DNA from 2 places in the Oerskovia sp. PE-21s genome. Region 2 is predicted to be linked to the other one. Evidence: predicted binding sites of a transcription regulator. Region 2 holds the regulator's gene; the other holds the start of a gene.
The links. The regulator Rex, encoded in region 2, represses fermentation and respiration genes when NADH is low (regulators of the CRP and FNR family bind a similar motif). The targets are predictions, from matches to a motif close to CTTGTGAANNNNTTCACAAG.

Region 1: a site for Rex is predicted at 1,795-1,814, ahead of mqo (malate dehydrogenase (quinone)). Genes of this name have one in related genera too.

Annotation. Positions count from the first base shown of each region.
Region 1 covers NZ_JBUXJM010000005.1:269,250-272,630, forward strand. Annotated here, with positions in the region: gene ACZDYF_RS12355 (acyl-CoA thioesterase/BAAT N-terminal domain-containing protein) at 1-154, shown strand, start outside; gene mqo (malate dehydrogenase (quinone)) at 275-1,780, opposite strand; gene nirB (nitrite reductase large subunit NirB) at 2,020-3,381, shown strand, end outside.
Region 2 covers NZ_JBUXJM010000011.1:52,135-55,515, reverse strand. Annotated here, with positions in the region: gene ACZDYF_RS17910 (MarR family winged helix-turn-helix transcriptional regulator) at 1-285, opposite strand, end outside; gene ACZDYF_RS17905 (YceI family protein) at 482-1,033, shown strand; gene ACZDYF_RS17900 (redox-sensing transcriptional repressor Rex) at 1,135-1,830, opposite strand; gene ACZDYF_RS17895 (glutaredoxin family protein) at 1,928-2,263, opposite strand; gene ACZDYF_RS17890 (HAD family hydrolase) at 2,370-3,179, shown strand; gene ACZDYF_RS17885 (30S ribosomal protein bS22) at 3,297-3,381, opposite strand, start outside.

The DNA of each region.
Region 1 (3,381 bases), on a different contig from region 2:
GATCGTGCAGGAGGACGCGGGACACTTCATCGTCCCGGCCCCTTACCAGCCCATCGCCCTGGACGAGCCGGGCGCGGAACCGGCAGCGACGCACCAGGCCCGTGTCGACCTCTGGAACGCCGTCGCCGACGTGCTCGCACAGGCGCGGCAGTAGGCGCCGCCCATCCGCTGGGCCGGAGGCTACGGTGCCCCCCCGCGACACGAGGGCCTCGCACAGCACGACGCCCCGGTCTCTACGAAGGAGACCGGGGCGCGGTGCGTTGCGGGGGCGGGGTCAGCGGGCGCCGACCGCCTCCTCCGAGGGCCCCGCGGAGGCGGAGAGCGAGTCGAGCTCGGTCGCCTCCCACGTGGCCTGGCCGAGGCTCGGGATCATGGCCCCGAGCGCGGGGCGCCACGTGGCGAAGTGCTGCGGGAAGCAGCGCTCGAGCACGTCGATCATCGCAGGCACCGCGGTCGAGGCGCCCGGCGAGGCGCCGAGCAGGCCGGCGATCGAGCCGTCCGCGGCCGCGATGACCTCGGTGCCGAACTCGAGCACACCGCCCTTGGCGGGGTCCTTCTTGATGACCTGCACGCGCTGGCCCGCGGTGATCTTCTCCCAGTCCTTGGGGTGAGCCGTGGGCATGAAGGCCTGGAGCGCCGTGAACTTGGCCTCGGGGCTCGCGACGAGCTGACCGACCAGGTACTGCGTGAGGTCGATGTTCTTGAGGCCTGCGCCGAGCATGGACCCGATGTTGTGGGTCCGCAGCGAGGTGAAGAGGTCGAGCAGCGACCCCTTCTTGAGGTACTTGGGGCTGAACCCGGCGTAGGGGCCGAACATCAGGTACGTCTTGCCGTCGACCACGCGCGTGTCGAGGTGCGGGACGGACATGGGCGGCGAGCCGACGTCGGCCTTGCCGTACACCTTGGCCTGGTGCTGGGCGACGATCTCCGGGTTGTCGGTGCGCAGGAACTCGCCGCTGATGGGGAAGCCGCCGTAGCCCTTGGCCTCCTTGATCCCGGCCTTCTGCAGCAGCGGCAGGGCGCCGCCGCCCGCACCGACGAACACGAAGCGGGCGTTGACGGTGCGCGGCCCCTGCTTGGCGTTCCAGGACACGTCCTTGACGGTGACGTCCCAGGTGCCGTCCTTGCGCTTCTTGAGGCGGTTGACCTCGTGCTGGAGGTTGAGCTCGACGTCGTGGGCCGTGAGGAAGTCGAAGAGCTGCGAGGTGAGCGCGCCGAAGTCGACGTCCGTGCCGCTCGTCGCACGGGTCGCGGCGACGGCCTCGTCGCCGTCCCGGTCGAGGACCAGCAGGGGTGCCCACTGCGCGATGACCGCGGGGTCGTCGGTGAACTCGAGCTCGCTGAACAGCGGGTGGGCGCTCAGCGCGGTGAAGCGGCGCTTGAGGTAGTCCACGTTGGCCGCGCCGCGCACGAACGTCATGTGCGGGGTGTGGCTGATGAAGCTCGCGGGCTCGGGCAGGTGGCCCCCGGTGAGCAGGTGGTGCCAGAACTCGCGCGACACCTCGAACTGCTCGTTGATCGTGACCGCCTTGGAGATCTCGACGGTCCCGTCGGCCTTCTCGGGGGTGTAGTTCAGCTCGCAGAGCGCAGCGTGGCCGGTGCCAGCGTTGTTCCACGGGTTGGAGGACTCCTGGGCTACCGCGTCGAGGCGCTCGAAGACCTTGATGGTCCACGTGGGCTCGAGGAGCTTCAGGAGGGCGCCGAGGGTCGCACTCATGATGCCGCCGCCGATGAGGGCTACGTCGATGGTGTTCTGACCCGTTGTCTTCTTAGTCGCCACCGCTCGATTTTACGCTTGTGAAGGAGTGCACATGCTGTGCCGTCCGTCACGGTCGTGCGTCACACTTTTTCGGGACCAAGGTCCCTGGACGTCGCGTCCTAGGTCCTCGCGACGCGCTGATCTGGTGTTTTGACCAGAAACCTCGTATCTATGCGCCAGGATGGTCACGACGGTCGCACCCGCCCCCCGCGACCCGACTCGCCCCGTCCGCGCCCGACCCTTCTCGTGAGGCCCCCCACATGAGCACTCCCACCCCCGGCCGCGTCGTGGTGGTCGGCGCCGGCATGGTCGCCCACCGGTTCGTGAGCCAGATGATCGCACGCTCTCCCGAGGGGGCGTGGCACGTGTCCGTCGTCGGGGACGAGGACCGCGCCCCGTACGACCGCGTGCACCTGTCCGAGTACTTCACGGGCCGCTCGGCGGACGACCTGACGATGGAGCCCTCGGTCTGGGAAGACCAGCGCACAGAGCTCGTCACGGGCGACGCGGTCGCGGCAGTGGACCGCGAGACGCAGACCGTCACGACGAGGTCCGGGCGCGTGCTCGCCTACGACCACCTGGTCCTGGCCACGGGCTCCTGGGCCTGGACCCCGCGCACCGAGGGCACCGACCTGCCGGGCGTCTTCAGCTATCGCACCCTGGCCGACCTGGAGGGGCTGCGCGAGTACGTCGGGCTGCGCACCGCACGCCTGGGGCGTCCGCTGCACGGCGTCGTCGTCGGGGGAGGCGTGCTGGGGCTCGAGGCCGCGGCCGCGCTCCAGACCCTCGGCGCCGCCGCGACCGTCGTCGAGTTCGCCGACCGCCTCATGAGCGTCCAGCTCGACGACGCGGGCGGCGAGGCGCTGCGCGTGCTCGTGACCGACCGCGGGATCGACGTCCGCACGTCGACCGGCGCCACGGGCCTCACGGCCGCGGGCGACGGCGCGGTGGGCGGTATGGACCTGTCGGACGGGTCGCAGATCCCCGCCGACGTCGTGATCTTCTCGACCGGCATCCGGCCCCGGGACCGCGTCGCGCGCGAGGCGGGCCTCGCGATCGGCGAGCGCGGCGGCGTCGTCGTGGGTGCGGCGTGCCACACCTCGGACCCCGCCGTGTGGGCCATCGGGGAGTGCGCGTCGTTCGAGGACCAGTGCGTGGGCCTGGTCGCGCCGGGCAACGCCATGGCCGACGTCGTCGTCGACCGGCTGCTCGGCGGCAGCGCGACCTACTCCCCGGCGCCCGAGGGGACCAAGCTCAAGGGCGTCGACATCGAGGCGGCGAGCTTCGGCGACGTGTTCGGGCTGACGCCCGGCGCGCTCGAGGTCACGTTCGCCGACCCGGTCGCGCGGACCTACCGCAAGCTCGTCGTCTCGGACGACGCACGGACCCTGCTCGGCGGTGTGTTCGTGGGCGACGCGGCCCTCTACTCGTCGCTGCGCCCCCTGCTGGGGCGTTCGCTGGGCGCCGACCCGTCGGCGTTCCTCGCCCCGGAGGGCGGCGCCCCGGCGCTCGGCGGCGACCTGCCCGACGACGTCGTGGTCTGCTCGTGCGCGAACGTCACCGCCGGGACGGTCCGCGGGGCGGTGACCGAGCACGGCTGCACGAGCCTGGGCGAGGTCAAG
Region 2 (3,381 bases):
GCGCTGCTCCATGCGGTGCACGGTGTGCGTGACGCGGGACCGGGACCGGGCGAGCCCGTCGGCCAGTGCGGACATGCGCATGGTGTGGTCGCCGGCCTCCGAGAGCCGTACGAGCAGCTCGTACTCGCCGAGCGTGAGGCCCGAGTGCTCCTCGTGGTCCCTGCTGAGGGCTTCGACGAACCGCGCCGTGCCGTCGAGGTACTGGCGCCACGAGTGCTGCTGCCCCTCGTCGAGCCAGGGTGCGTCCTGCGGCGCGTCCGCGCGCTTGTCCTGCTGAACCGTCATCTCCGCCTTCATCCGCCACGCCCCCACCGTCCGAACAACCGTCCCAGTCTCCCATCCGGGAACTGGTCCGCCCTCCAGGGAATAGAGGGGTGGGGGCTTGCGTTGATGCGTTCGTATGAAGTTGAATCTTCAACTAATGGCACGTCGGACGGCGCGCCTGACGCATACGCACCACGACTTCCACAGGAGAACACCCATGGCCACGACCCTTCCCGCCGGACTGACCGCAGGCACCTACGCGATCGACCCCTCGCACTCGCAGGCGACCTTCACGGTCCGCCACGCAGGCATCTCCAAGGTCCGCGGCTCGCTCGCGATCGCCGAGGGCACGCTGAACATCGGTGACGACGTCGAGTCGTCCAACGTCGTCGCGGCGATCGACGCCAAGTCCGTCAACACCGGCGACGCAGGGCGCGACGGCCACCTCCAGTCGGCCGACTTCTGGGACGCCGAGAAGAACCCCACCTGGAACTTCGTCTCGACCTCCGTCGAGGCCGACGACGACGACTTCGTCATCGCGGGCGACCTGACGATCAACGGCGTGACCAAGCCGGTCAAGCTCGAGACCGAGTTCACGGGCGCAGCCGTCGACGCCTACGGCAACTCCCGCGCAGGCTTCGAGGCCGAGACCGAGATCTCCCGCAAGGAGTTCGGCCTGACCTGGAACGTGGCCCTCGAGGCCGGCGGCGTGCTCGTCGGCGACAAGATCAAGATCGCGCTCGACCTCTCGGCGATCAAGCAGGCCTGAGCCTCTCGCCCCCGACCGGCCTCCGCGTCCTGACGCGGACCGGTGCGCCAGGAGCCGGCGACCCGTGACGGGTCGCCGGCTCCTGCGCTGTCCGGACGCCCCTAGGCGCCCTCGCTCTCGACCCCTCGGCCCTCCTCGCCCCGGCCCCGGTTCGCGAGCGCCCTGGCCTGCGCGTGGAACGCCAGGATCTGCAGCTCGCTCCCGACGTCGACCGACCGCACGATCACGTCCTCGGGAAGCTGGAGCGCGCGCGGTGCGAAGTTCAGGATCTCCCGCACGCCCGCGGCGACGACCCTCTCCGCGACGTCCTGCGCCACGTGCGCCGGGGTCGCCAGGACGACGATCGTCACGTTCTCGCGGGCGAAGACCTCCTCGAGCGCGTCGACGTGCTCGATCACGAGCCCCGCGGCCTCGGTGCCGACGACGTGCGGCGAGGCGTCCAGCAACGCCGCGACCTCGAACCCTCGCGTGCCGTAGCCCGAGTAGTTCGCGAGGGCGTGCCCCAGGGAGCCGATGCCGACGATCGCGATCCGGTGCTCGTCCTCGACCCCCAGCGCGGACGTGATGTACGTCGCGAGCGAGTCGACGACGTATCCCACCCCGCGGGTGCCGTACGACCCCAGGAAGGACAGGTCCTTGCGCAGCTGCGCGGACCCGACGCCCGCGAGCTCCGCGAGCTCGGTCGACGAGGTCGTCTCGACGCCGCGCCCCTCGAGGTCGCGCAGCGCGCGCAGGTACGCGGGGAGGCGCGCCACGGTCGCGCCAGGAATGCCGGTATCACCCAGGGTCTCTGCCACCCGAACCACCCATGCTTCGTCATGTCGTCGTCATCGTTGACGATCTCGCTGTCCTGCTGTCTCGGATCATCCCAGGCTCGGCGCCCGCGGCGGAGCGTCAGCCAGTGGCGCGCCCCCGCGAGAGCGCCCGGGCGAGCCTGGCTCGGTCGACCTGCCAGAACCCCTGCTGGACGCCGTCCACGGTCACGACCGGGACGTAGTCACCGTACTGTGCCGCGAGCGCGCCCGACGGGTCGGAGTCCACGTCGACCTCCGTCCAGCCCACCCCCTGGTCCGCGCACACGGAGCCGACCACCTCGCGGGCCTCCTCGCACAGGTGGCACCCGACGCGGCCGTAGAGCACGACGCGCTCGGGCGCGCTCACGACCTGGTCTGCGTCACGTCCGGCGGCGGTCTCAGGAACCTGTCCTGCGGCGGGATCTGCGGGGCTCACGACCTCAGCCTACGCATCTCGGACACCCCCTTCCGCCGACCCCCCGGCGGTAGTGCCCGGTGAACGCCGTCGGCGAGGGTCTGCGAGCGCCGATAGAGTGGACGCCATGCCGACGTCTGCTCCTGGGTCCACCCATCCCACGGCAGCCTTCTTCGACGTCGACAACACGATCATCCGCGGCGCCAGCTCGTTCCACCTCGCCCGCGCGCTGTACCAGCGAGGCTTCTTCTCCACGCCGGACCTCGTGACGTTCGCCCTCCACCAGGCCCGCTACCTCCTCCTCGGCGAGAACAAGCGCCAGATCGACCAGGTGCGCAGCCGGGCCCTGGACCTCGTCGCGGGCCGCTCGGTCGCGGAGGTCGTCGCGATCGGCGAGGAGGTCTACGACCAGGTCCTGTCGCTGCGCATCTTCCCCGGCACCCAGAAGCTCCTCGACGAGCACATCGCGGCCGGCCACCAGGTGTGGCTCGTGTCCGCGACCCCGCTCGAGATCGGGCAGCTCATCGCCCGCCGCCTCGGTGCCACCGGGGCCCTCGGTACGGTCGCCGAGCACGAGGAGGGCCTCTACACGGGTCGGCTCGTGGGCGACATGATGCACGGACGGGCCAAGGCGGCAGGTGTGCGCGAGCTCGCCGAGCTCCACGGGATCGACCTGGCGTCGTCGTACGCCTACGGGGACTCGCTCAACGACGTGACCATGATGCAGTCCGTGGGGCACCCGTGCGCCATCAACCCGGACACGCGCCTGCGCCGTCACGCCAAGGACGTGGGCTGGCCCATCCGCGAGTTCCGCGGCAGGCGCCGTCGGGTCGCGGGGCGTGGGCTCAAGACCGCGAGCTGGGCCGGGGCCGCGTGGGTCCTCGGGCTCGTGCTGCGCTCCATCCGGCGCTCGATCAAGGGCCGCGCAGGACTCTGACCGGCCCCGGCGCCCGGCCCGGGCGCGCACGGCGGGATCGGTCCAGGCATGCGAAGAGCCCGGACCCCTGCGGGGACCGGGCTCTCGCGACAGCATACGCGTGACCGCGCAGCGCTGCTACTTCTTGTTGCGACGCTGGTGGCGCGTCTTGCGAAGCAGCTTGCGGTGCTTCTTCTTGGCCATACGCTTGCGGCGCTTCTTG